DNA from 2 places in the Rhizobium sp. BK661 genome. Region 2 is predicted to be linked to the other one. Evidence: riboswitches for the same ligand, from Rfam matches in the RefSeq annotation. Region 2 holds a riboswitch; the other holds the start of a gene.
The links. A riboswitch is a leader RNA that binds a small molecule or an ion and turns the genes downstream of it on or off. The one in region 2 is predicted to bind thiamine pyrophosphate.
Positions count from the first base shown of each region.

Region 1: linked by a shared signal. The riboswitch ahead of thiM (hydroxyethylthiazole kinase) and the one ahead of thiC (phosphomethylpyrimidine synthase ThiC) in region 2 are both predicted to bind thiamine pyrophosphate.

Region 1 is NZ_JANTYT010000011.1:63,128-69,353, reverse strand. It holds gene FHX16_RS20940 (extracellular solute-binding protein) at 1-209, shown strand, start outside; gene FHX16_RS20935 (carbohydrate ABC transporter permease) at 277-1,215, shown strand; gene FHX16_RS20930 (carbohydrate ABC transporter permease) at 1,208-2,056, shown strand; gene thiD (bifunctional hydroxymethylpyrimidine kinase/phosphomethylpyrimidine kinase) at 2,086-2,901, opposite strand; gene thiE (thiamine phosphate synthase) at 2,906-3,538, opposite strand; gene thiM (hydroxyethylthiazole kinase) at 3,535-4,338, opposite strand; TPP riboswitch at 4,389-4,484, opposite strand; gene FHX16_RS20910 (hypothetical protein) at 4,831-5,382, shown strand.
Region 2 is NZ_JANTYT010000002.1:281,247-287,472, reverse strand. It holds gene FHX16_RS07725 (thiamine phosphate synthase) at 1-55, opposite strand, end outside; gene FHX16_RS07720 (thiazole synthase) at 52-825, opposite strand; gene thiS (sulfur carrier protein ThiS) at 828-1,025, opposite strand; gene thiO (glycine oxidase ThiO) at 1,022-1,990, opposite strand; gene thiC (phosphomethylpyrimidine synthase ThiC) at 1,992-3,818, opposite strand; TPP riboswitch at 3,912-4,023, opposite strand; gene FHX16_RS07700 (FadR/GntR family transcriptional regulator) at 4,071-4,841, opposite strand; gene FHX16_RS07695 (four-carbon acid sugar kinase family protein) at 4,860-5,921, opposite strand; gene FHX16_RS07690 (ABC transporter ATP-binding protein) at 5,918-6,226, opposite strand, start outside.

The sequences.
Region 1 (6,226 bases), on a different contig from region 2:
CCGAGGATGGTGTCACGAACCCCTTGTTGCACCAGTCTGCAGAACAGCTGGCGCACTCGACCTGGCACCAGAACTTCTTCGATCAGGATCTTGGCCCCTCCGTTGGCCGTGTCGTGAACGACGTCTCCGTGGCCATCGTGTCAGGTCAGATGAGCCCTGCCGACGGATCACAGCAGATCCAGGAAGCCTTTGAGCAGGATCAGCTCTGATCACGACTGTCGCGGCGCGGAGAGATATCCGCGCCGCAATCAATCTGCATCAGAAGGATCTGCCGACATGACCACTATAAGCGCAACTGGCGTCATCCGTCAGCGCTCGGCTGTAAAATCATCGGCGCGCAGCAAGGATCCCAGCCTAGCGCGACGGCTGCCGGTCCTGCTCCTGTTTCTGCCTCCAGCCCTGTTGCTCTTTACGATATTCGTCATTCTCCCAATGGGCGAGGCAGCGTGGTGCAGTCTCTACAAATGGGACGGCTACGGTTTGCCGACGCAGTTCGTTGGAATGCGGAACTTCGAGGTTCTGTTCAAAAACACTGCCTTCCTTACGGCTCTGAAAAACAATGCCCTGATCATCGTCGTTTCGATCCTGATCCAGATTCCGCTTGCCATCTGGCTGGCGATGATGCTGGCACACCGGATCGCCGGGGTGGTTCTTTTCCGTTTGATCTTCTTCCTGCCCTACGTCCTCGCCGAGGTTGCGGCCGGTCTCATCTGGCGCTTCGTCTATGACGGCGACTACGGATTGTTTGCCTCGGCGGCCCACCTCATCGGTGTCGAGACACCCTATGTCCTTGCGGACAAGGACCTGGCAATTTACGCAGTACTGGCCGTGGTCGTCTGGAAGTACTTCGGCTTCCACATGATGCTGTTCATCGCCGGACTGCAGTCGCTTGACAAGAGCGTGCTTGAGGCCGCCGAAATCGACGGCGCCAGCGGTTGGCAGCGGTTCCGCTATATCACGCTGCCACTGCTCGGCTCGACGGTCCGACTGTCCGTCTTCTTTGCCGTCGTTGGTTCACTACAGCTCTTCGACCTCATCATGCCGCTGACCGGCGGTGGGCCTTTCAACGCGACACAGACGATGGTCACCTTCCTGTTCAACTTTGGCGTCACGCGCATGCAGGTTGGCCTCGGGAGCGCCGTCGGTGTCGTCCTGTTCGTCATCTGCGTGACGCTCGCTTTCGGTTACAAACGGATATTTATGCGCAATGACTGACACGGCCTCAACCGCCCGGATTGCTACCGGCACGAAGATCTACCTCTACGTCTCGCTGACGCTCATTGCCGCGATCGTGCTGGTGCCGCTGTTGACGACAGCGCTTGGCGGCTTCAAGGATCTCGGCGATCTTCGCACCAACCCTTTCGGGTTGCCTGCCACATGGCATCCGGAGAACTACACCGACATTCTCTTCGGAGACCGCTACTGGCGGCAGATGATGAATTCTCTGATCATCGCGACGTTGACAGTTTGCCTGACCGTTTCAGTCTCTGCGATGGCCGCTTTCACCTTCGCACATGTGAAGTTTTTCGGTGCCGGCTTCTTGCTCAACTACTTCCTGATCGGCTTGATGTTTCCGGCAGCGACCGCAATCCTCCCTTTGTTTATACGAATCCGTGACCTGGGGCTGTTGAATTCCTACTGGGGCGTGGTCTTACCGCAGGTCTCTTTTGGGCTCGGCATGAGCATTCTCTTGTTCCGGAACTATTTTCGTAACCTTCCGGAAGAATTATTTCAGGCGGCTATCGTCGATGGCTGCGGATACATCCGCTTCTTCTGGCACATCTCTCTGCCCCTATCGCGGCCGATCATCGCGACCGTTAGTATCATCTCCTTCGTCGGTAGCTGGAACAGCTACATTCTGCCATTGATCATGCTGAATTCCGAGACGATGTATCCATGGCCCCTGGGGATCATGGTCTATCGCGGCGAGTTTGGCACTGCGTGGCAGCTTGTACTCGCCTTCATCACGCTGACGATCATGCCGACCATCGTCGTATTCTTCCTGGCCCAGAAGCATATCATTGCAGGGCTGACAGCGGGAGCGGTCAAATCCTGACGCCCCGCCACATGTCAATCGCCAGCGTCTCAACGGCTCTCAAGCAGAGGCCAGAACTGATGGAAATGCAGGACCGGACCATGCCCCGAGCCTACGCTTAACGATCCGGAATGCTCGATAGCACGCGCAAGGTAACCCTTTGCATTGGCAACCGCGTTGGGAAGCGTCGCACCCTTTGCGAGCTCTGCAGCCAGCGCGCTCGAGAGCGTGCAACCGGTGCCATGGGTATTCGCGGTCGCAATCCGGCTTGCTTCGAACCAATCCAGTCCCGCGTCCGACGCAAGGACATCCGGGCTTTCACCGCCAGAAAGATGACCGCCCTTGACGAGGACTGCTTGCGGGCCCATTGCCCTGAGGCGTCTTGCGTGATCCGCCATTTCCTCCCGTGACTGAGCCACGTCTTCACCAAGCAGTGCGGCAGCCTCTGGCAGGTTGGGCGTCAGCAGTGAGGCGAGCGGCAACAGGCGTCGCGTTATGACGTCAACAGCAGACAGGTCGAGGAGGGCGGCTCCACCCTTCGCCACCATGACCGGATCAAGAACGATCGGCACCTCCTCATGCTCCACAATCACATCGACTATGGCGGTGGCAATTTCCGCGTTGGCAATCATGCCAATCTTGATAGCGTCGACACGCACATCCGCGAACACAGCTCTGATCTGATCCGCAACGAATGCAGCGGGGACGAGATGTACGCCGGAGACACCCTGGGTGTTCTGCGCTGTCAGCGCGGTCAACACCGCCATCCCATAGACACCGCATGCAGAGAATGTCTTGAGATCGGCTTGGATTCCCGCGCCTCCCGAGGGATCTGAGCCGGCGATGGTGAGTATGTTGCGGATCATTGATTTACCTTATGCTTCTGATGTTCGAGGATATCCGACGGCTGGCGGCCTCAGGATCCGCAGATCCGCAGATTGCGGAGACGACAGCAATACCCTTGGCTCCCGCCGCAAACACCTCACGCACATGGCCAGCCTTCAGTCCCCCAATCGCGACGGATGGAACGGGACAACACGTTATCAGGCAGGCAAGGCCATGAAAGCCAATTGGCTGCTTGTGGTCCGCCTTTGTCGGGGTCGCAAACACCGGGCCGATCCCGGCATAGTCGACAATTGTTGGATCTACCGCCTCTGCCAATGCCTGCGTTTCCACGGATAGTCCGAGGACCATGTCGGGCCCAATGCGGGCGCGTGCCAGGCGGACATCCATGTCGTCCTGACCGACATGGACGCCGTCTGCACCGACCGCGAGCGCAGCCTCGACGTCATCATTGACGATCAATCGCGCACCTGTGCCCGACAAGGCCATCTTCAGCGCGCGGCCCGTTTCGATGATTTGATCGGTGGCAGCTCGCTTGTCGCGCAACTGAACCACGGTCGCCCCGCCGGCAACTGCAGCAAGCGCTGTCGCCACGAGCCCGAAGGAAGCGCAAAGGTCTGGATCAAGGACAAGATAGAAAGAAAGATCGAGGTTCTTCATGCGCCCGCAACCTTTGCGCTGTGATCAAGACAAGGCCCATCAACCGTTGCCAGCGCGTCCAGGAACCGCCAGGAAAAAGAGCCCGGGCCCTGAGACCTGCTGGCCGCCAGTTCACCGGCAACAGCGAAAGTGGCAAGGGCCGCAACCGTCGCATCGAACGGCACGTCGGGTCGCGCAGCCGCAAATGCCCCGACAAGGCAGGTCAATGAGCAACCCAGTGCTGTCACCTGCGGCATCAATTCCGAGCCACCTTCGATGCGAACCGCGCGCTTCCCGTCAGTGATGAAGTCTACGGCGCCCGTTACCGCGACGATCGCACCGTGCCTGTCGGCAAGCAGCCGGGCAGAATACTCAGCGTGTTCGACGCCGTCCCCGCTGTCGACGCCCTTGCCTCGGTAAGCACCCCCGGCAAGAGCGATGATTTCGGAGGCATTGCCGCGGACGATGGTGGGACCGAGCTCGATGAGTCGGTCGGCAGCAGCACGGCGGAACGACGTTGCGTAATGGGCGACGGGGTCGAGAACCCATGGCTTGCCAGATTGCCTCGCGGCAATCGCAGCTGCCTCCATGCCACGCAGCCACCCGGATGATAGCGTACCTATGTTGATCGTTAGTGCCCCGGCAATCTTGGCAAACTCGGCGGTCTCCTCCTCTGCATGCACCATGGCAGGAGAGGCCCCGACTGCCAGAAGGACGTTGGCAGCAATGTTCATGGCAACGTAATTGGTGATGCAATGGACAAGTGGAACATGCTCTCGCAGCTCGTTCAGCAATGTCCCAGGTGGGATTTGAAACAGCATGGTTCGCCTTTCGATCGGGGAAGGAAGGCGCTGAGACCAATGCATTAAGCGAAGGATCCCGAGCGACTCCCTCCGCCGGCATTATCCGGTTCAGGTTCAAAGGGTACGTCTCAGCCAACCAGACGGTGGCGCCCCTGTCTCTCACGCCAAGCTTCTCGCAGAGAAGAGAGCGCCTGTCATCCCCTAAATGCACATGGCGAAACGAACACGAGAGACTGCCCGTAAACGGATGCGTCGGGCACTCCACCGCGGACTGTCTCAAAGTCTCACCGAAGCAGACATGCCAGCACCAAGCTCGCAGATATCGACCTGTCGGAGCTGCCACCGCGTGTTCGGCAACTGCGGGAAGGAAGAGTTGGTGTATATCGAGATCGCCCCTATGCAGTCTGCGCAACTGAATGCATTGACTTCTAACAGAACTGCATAGATTCAACGATTATTGAAAGACAGTCTTCTCATTCTGATGCCTCAACATGAGTGGAGATGCAATCAATGGCTAATTTCCTTGAAAAGTGGTCTACCAAGAAGGCAACCAAGCCGACTCCAGGTGCCAAAAACATCGTTGACGTATTTCGCGGACGAGTGGCTGAGCAGAAGGCCTATCTAGAGGAATACGAGCGCGACACATCTGGCTTTAGCAAGTGGCGTTCAACGTGGTTTCAGAAGGTACCGGGCGGGTTCGGCGTTACGGTCGGTCGAGACTCCGTCGATGCAGGCCACGGCCTGAGCTATGTCGTCGTCTCATCGACATCGGATGTAGCCGAGTTTCTCGATGACCTTGCCTATCACGCAGAGAACGACGTTGGCTTCCAGCAGGCGCTCGAACAGAACCGGCTTCGGCGGGTCGGGTTCCTGAATGCAGCCAAGTCGGCGGGTGCCAAGTCAATGGACAAACCGTCCAAGCCCGCTGCGACAGCAAGCTCTGCTACAACGAAGACAATCGTTTCCCGTGCGAAACCAGCCTCGAAGACGAAAGCAACAACCGCCCCGCAACCGGGCGCGGCAAGACGTGGACGCAAACCCAAATCTGACGCATCGGCCTAGACCACGAGCGTTGCAGGCCATACAAGTTGGCGGCGAATATCACCGCAAGGAAGCGGTTGCACGGGCTCGCACAGTGTGAGTTTCGTCAGTCGCCCTCATGATGCCTCCAGGGGCGAGCATGATACCATGGCATCGCGCACGCGCTGGATTCAATACTCCTCCAGGGAAGCGCGCTGTCCGGACGTGAAGGCGAAAGACACCAAGGCGTTAACGTCGAGTGGATCAATAGTTCCTTCCAGGAAGTGGCTTTGGGCTACTGTCGCAAAACGCCATGTTTCGGCGACCTCTCACCGTGCAAAAGACTCTCTGTTGTTCGAAGCTTTTCAAATCGAAAGACTGGCGACAAGAGGTGCGACTCGTGCACCTTTGCGCAGGGACACGGCCTGAAGCGATATACTCTTCTCGCCGAACGCGAGATCGACGCGCAGGACGCATTCCGTGAAGGTGGCCGTCCTTGTTGGGGATCACTAAATACGCCGAGTAACGCTATATAGCTCCATCTTCCGCCGGACCAGTCCGCACGATTCGACTTCAATGAGGTCCCGGCACATCTGACGCCCATGCTTCGGAATGGCATGCCTTTGTCTGGCGCCGGTTGTGACGATCCCTGAGTATCACTGCGCTCCGCACCCACAACTTTCGTTAGGAATATGGCGCATCCAAGGCTGCCCTTCGGCCCTGCCGTCAGATCGTCGAAGTGGGCGCAACCCACGTCCACGAGATCCAAATCACTGCAAAGGGTGCGTTTCTCCCAAGCGGCATCACTGTCACGTCCACGAATTTCGCAGCGTATTTTTTCGCCGAGGCGGGGTGTCCGCGACGTCCTCGACGGCTCTGTCTCAAC
Region 2 (6,226 bases):
GACGCGCGATCCATTCGGCGCTATCAACGATGAGATAGAAGGGATCGAGCCTCATGCGAATACGGCCTTTCCGATGATGGGTGTCGAGGGAACCGCGACATCGCGCGGTTCGAGCATGCCGGCGCCGAAAGCTTCATGACCCGATTCGATCGCCTTGGCGAATGCACTGGCCATGGCAACCGGGTCGCCGGCGCCGGCAACGGCGGTGTTCAGGAGGACGGCATCGAAGCCGAGTTCCATGACAAATGTCGCGTGTGACGGCCGACCGATGCCGGCGTCAACGATAAGCGGAATGTCCGGGAAATGCGCGCGCATAGAACGGAGCGCCGTTGGGTTCAGCGGTCCCGCGGCGCTGCCGATCGGGGCGCACCAGGGCATCAATACCCCGCAACCCGCTTCGAGCAGCTTCTCCGCCACCACGAGGTCGTCGGTCGTGTAGGGAAAGACCTCAAAACCGTCGGCTGAAAGGATGCTTGCCGCCTCTACCAGACCGAACACGTCAGGCTGGAGCGTGTCGTGATTGCCGATCACCTCCAGCTTGATCCAGTTGGTGCCGAACAGCTCACGTGCCATCTTGGCCGTCAAAACGGCCTCGGAGACCCCATGGCAACCGGCCGTGTTCGGCAGAACCCGAACGCCAAGCGAGCGGATCATTTCGAAGAACGCACCACCACTTCGTCCGCCTGCGGTTTCACGGCGCAGCGAGACCGTGACGATCTCCGTTCCCGATCGTTTAACGGCCTCCGCGAGGATCGCCGGTGAGGGGTATCGTGCTGTTCCTAGAAGCAGGCGGGAAGAGACTTCGGCGTCATAAAGCTTCAGCATGATCAGCCTCCCTGCATTGGTGACAGGATTTCGATCCTGTCGTTGTCGTTGAGTGCATGGTCGGCGCGATCCTCGCGGTGGACGATTTCGCCGTTGACGGCGGTCGCCAGCCAGTCGCCTTCGTATTCCATCACCGTCAGCAGTTCGGACAGCGTTGGTGCAATCAGGTCGTGATGCTCACCGTTGACGATCAGTTTCATCGGTCACTTCCTCCTGGTTCGGTTCGGGAGAAGACAAGGTCGACCGCTTCCTTCGCCATCGCGGGCGCCAGCAAGAAGCCGTGGCGGTAGAGCCCGTTCAGCACGACGGCATCGGCTTCGCGGGACACGCGCGGAAAATTATCGGCGAATGCCGGCCGGATTCCGACACCCGCTTCGACGACAGCCGCGTCCGCAAAGGCGGGATGCACGGCATAGGCGGCGTTCAGCAGCTCCATCATTGAACGCGCCGAAATCGGGCCACCGTGTTCCGTCTCGATCATGGTGGCGCCAACCATAAACAAGCCATCTCCACGCGGAACGATATAGACGGGGAAGCGGGGATGCAGTAGGCGCACCGGTCTGGCGAGGGCAACGTCCTGAGTGTCCAGATAAAGCATCTCGCCGCGAACGCCACGAAGTCCGCTCATCTGCCCTATGCGCGCTGCGCCCGTGCAATCGACGATGTCGTCGTAGCCGGTGGTTTCATTCATCTGGTCGATGAATTTGACGCGTCGAGCGATCAGCTTTTCTCGCAGCAGACCCAGCGCCCGCCTTGGATTGAGATGGCCCTCCAGCGGGAAGAAAAGCGCGCGTCGGAAGCGGCCTGCCAAAGCCGGTTCCAATGCAGAGATTTGTTCGTCGTTCAGCCATTCATGGCCGCTGGTGCGGCCGGCGAAGCGATCAAGTTCGCCTTGGTCACGCGCTGGAGCAACGACCAGCGTTCCGTTTCGCTGGACCTCGCCAGGCAGCATTGTGTCCCAACGGTCGATGGCATCCCCGCCGCGCAGCAAGACGGCTTCATCGGCGCTTTCACACTCACACCAGGGCGCAAGCATACCACCAGCAAACCATGAGGCCGCTTGGTGAGAACCTGGATCCATAACGGTGATGTCGGCGCCACGAAGGCTGAGTTCGTGCGCGACCGCAAGGCCGGCAACGCCGGCCCCTTTGACGAGGACATGCATCTCAGTCACGCGACTGTTCGATGGGGTCGATCGGCATATAGAGATCGCCGCCCTCGCGGTATTTCGCCGCCATGGCGTCGAGCCCTTCCTTCTGCGCCTCGGCGCGGATGTCGTGTGATATCCGCATCGAGCAGAATTTCGGGCCGCACATGGAGCAGAAGTGCGCGACCTTGTGGGCTTCCTTCGGCAGCGTCTCGTCGTGAAAGCTGCGGGCCGTCTCCGGATCGAGCGACAGGTTGAATTGGTCCTCCCATCGGAACTCGAAACGAGCGCGCGACAGGGCGTCATCGCGCAATTGAGCGGCCGGATGCCCCTTGGCGAGATCGGCGGCATGGGCGGCGATCTTGTAGGTGATGACGCCGGTCTTCACGTCGTTGCGGTCGGGCAGGCCAAGATGCTCCTTCGGCGTGACGTAGCAGAGCATTGCCGTGCCGAACCAGCCGATCATCGCGGCACCGATGCCCGAGGTGATGTGGTCGTAGCCGGGGGCGATATCTGTCGTCAGTGGTCCCAGCGTGTAGAAGGGCGCCTCGCCGCAGACGGCGAGCTGCTTGTCCATGTTTTCCTTGATCTTGTGCATCGGGACATGGCCCGGGCCCTCGATCATGACTTGGCAGTCCTTGGCCCAGGCGATCTTCGTCAGTTCGCCGAGGGTCTCCAGTTCGGCGAATTGCGCGGCGTCGTTGGCGTCGGCAATCGAACCCGGACGCAGCCCGTCACCGAGCGAGAATGAGACGTCGTAGGCTCGGCAGATGTCGCAGATCTCTTCGAAATGCTCGTAGAGGAAACTCTCACGATGGTGATGAAGACACCACTTGGCCATGATCGAGCCGCCGCGCGAGACGATGCCGGTAACGCGGTTGACGGTCAGCGGGATGTAGTGAAGCCGGACACCGGCATGGATGGTGAAATAGTCGACACCCTGCTCCGCCTGCTCGATGAGCGTATCGCGATAGACCTCCCAGGTCAGGTTTTCGGCAATGCCCTCGACCTTCTCCAGCGCCTGATAGAGTGGGACAGTGCCGATCGGCAGCGGCGAGTTGCGGATGATCCATTCGCGAATGTTGTGGATGTTGCGGCCGGTGGAGAGGTCCATCACGGTGTCGGCGCCCCACCGGGCTGCCCAGACCATTTTCTCGACCTCTTCGGCCATCGAAGACGTAACCGCGGAGTTTCCGATATTGGCGTTGATCTTCACCAGGAAGTTCCGGCCGATGATCATCGGTTCGGCTTCGGGATGGTTGATGTTGGCGGGAATGATCGCGCGACCGGCGGCCACCTCCAGACGGACGAATTCGGGGGTGACGTGATCGGGAATGTGAGCGCCGAAGCTTTCACCGTCGCGCTTGACAGCCTCAGCCTTCGCCTTGCGGCCGAGATTTTCGCGGATGGCGATGAACTCCATCTCCGGTGTTACGATTCCGGCGCGCGCATAGGCGAGTTGGGTGACGGCTTTGCCGTCCTTCGCGCGGAGCGGCTGACGCTTGGCGGGAAATTCTGGCGTCAACCGTTCGCCGCTGGCAAAGCCGTTATCCTCCGGGCGTACCCGGCGGCCGTGGTAGGCTTCGACGTCGCCGCGAGTGAGAACCCAATTGCGGCGCAATTCCGGAAGCCCTTGCTCGATGCGGATGTCCGCATTTTCGACGGTATAGATGCCCGACGAATCATAAACCGTGACCGGCGGCTCGCCTGACGTCGGATGGACGCTGATCTCGCGCATGGGAACGCGGATATGGGGGTGGATCTCGCCCGGGATGTAGATCTTGCGGGAGGCCGGTAGCGGGCCCGTTGTAACGGTCGGGGGGATGTTCTTTGCGGCAATATTCATGGTTTGAGGCTCCAAGTTTTAGGTTTGGAGACCCAGTCATCAGCCGGAATGATGAAAAGACGCCGGCACGGATTCCACGCGAGAACCCAATGCCTTCGAGCGCTTGCACCGTCCCTACGCCAGTATGAACTGGATCAGGTTCAACGGGTCACTGCGCGCGATAGCAGTATCTCAGCCCCTTGCCGGGACCCCCCTGGTGAATGCGAAAAGGTTAGAGCCAGAGCGGCAAAGCTGTCAAGCCAACTGCCGCAACTACATGGAAAGGTCCAGAGCGCGGCCTTCGAAGAGGCGGCTCTGCGAGCCCTCAAGATGGGCCTTCATCAAGGCTCGTGCGTCTTCCGCGCGGCCTTCGACGATCGCGAGGTAAATCTTGTTGTGTTCCTCGTAGACCTGCTCCAGGCCTTGACGCGGACCAAGAAGCGATAGGCCGTGAAGGTGCATGCCGACAGCGATGTGTGCCTTCAGGGCGTCGATCGAGGCTGTGTAGTAGTGATTGTTGGCGGCTTCGGTGACCGCACGATGGAACGTGAAATCGGCGTCGGTGCGATGAAGCTGGTGGCTGGTTGCCTCGCGCAGATCGGCAAGCGCAGCGGCAATCTTTTGGATCGCCGCCTCGTCGCGGCGCTTGGCAGCAAAGTAGGCGGCAGCAGGCTCGATCGTCAGGCGAAACTCATAGCAGCGCTGGATATCCGCGATCGTCTTGACCGGCGAATAGGAAAGTTGCGTGGTCGGCGAACCGTGGGCGCTGACAAAGGTTCCGGCTCCCTGACGGGCATAGACGATTCCCTGATCGCGCAGCCGTGCCAAGGCGTCGCGCACGATCGGGCGGGAGACGCCGAGCATCGATGCAAGTTCGTGCTCGCCGGGAAGACGCGAGTCCGGAGGATAGTTTCCTGAGCGAATGCGCTCCTGCAACTGATCAAAGACCCGATCGACCAGCTTCACGGCCTTGCCACGCTCCGGCTTGGCTGCCGGGGTCGTCTGGGCTTTCGCCGATACACCGCTTGCTTCGTCCACCTTCATTCTCCCCGCCGGCATTGCTTATGCCGCCTGATTCTGTGCAATCAGTCTTAGCAAACTATCAGAATTCCCAAAGCCCCCGGACTTCACCGCACAGCGCAGACGCAAGCCATCAGCAGTCGTAACGTCAAACCACGGAATCCCCGCCTCGATTTCGCCCTTCGGCATCAGGACCCGAATTCCAAGTTCACAAAATACCGCCAGCGCCGTGTCACCGCCCCCGACCATCAGCATTTCCGGGCGCGTGGCATCTATGACTGATTTTACGCCTTTCGCGAAGCGGTCGGCAACTGCTGCTGCATCGCTGGTTATTTCACCCGTGCAACGCAGAAGCAGGGGCAAGGTAAATTGCCCTTCGCGGGGCACTGCTCCGATAGGGGCATCAATGGTCGAAGTCAGGGCGCCAGACCCTTCCAGCTTGGTCATTTGTGCTGCCGTGATCGGATCGCGAGAGCCAAAGGCAAAGATGGTCTCGGATGATGCAGCAAGCGGTTTGCGTGGTCGGTCCGTCTGCCCGATCTTTCGGGCAAAGGCAGCACCCAAGCCGCGAGCGCCGACAGCAAGCGTCGTCCTCCACTCATACTCGCCAACCAGTCGGTCAAGGTCACTGTCAGTCTCGGCGTCTCGCACGAACACTTCGCCGTCATTTGCCTTGAAGAGCTCAGCAATCGGGATGGGTTCGGCTACGCCACGACCAAAGACATGGCCATCGCGGGTCAAGCGCTGCTGGTCGGGGATGGCAGGCGCCACAACGATGGCTCCGTGACCGAAAATTTCAGCCAAGGCAGCGCTTTCGGCTGCAACATTGCCCTTGAGACGGGAGTCTATCTTCTTCAGGACAATGCCCGGCGAGGCGGCAAGAAGAGCCTTCGCCGCAGCAGTGGCTCTTCTCGCCGCTTCCTCCCCCAGGAGAGCTCGTGAAGCTGTGTTGACCACAACCACGTTGCAGCCAGTCAGAAGCGCTTCGGGAATTGCATCCACATCGATTGCGACAGCGACGGATAGACCGGCATCGACAAACGGAGTGCCCGTGTCGAGCGCGCCGGTCAAATCGTCAGCGATGATCGCGACCTCAAGCGTCATGCGTTCGTTTCCGTGTTGACCGCATGGCAGGCGACGAGATGGCCGGGCCTTGCTTCCTTCCACTCGGGGATCATCTTGCTGCAGACCTCCATGGCGATCGGGCAACGGGTATGGAAGCGGCAGCCGGTCGGTGGACTAAGCGGGCTCGGCACATCGCCCTGCAGGATCTGGCGCTTGCGAGTACGCTCCAGCTCCGGATCGGTTTCCGGAACGGCGGAGAGCAGCGCTTTGGTGTAAGGGTGCAGCGGGTTCTCGAACAGCTCCTCGCGGGTCGCAAGTTCGGCAAGGCGACCGAGATACATGAC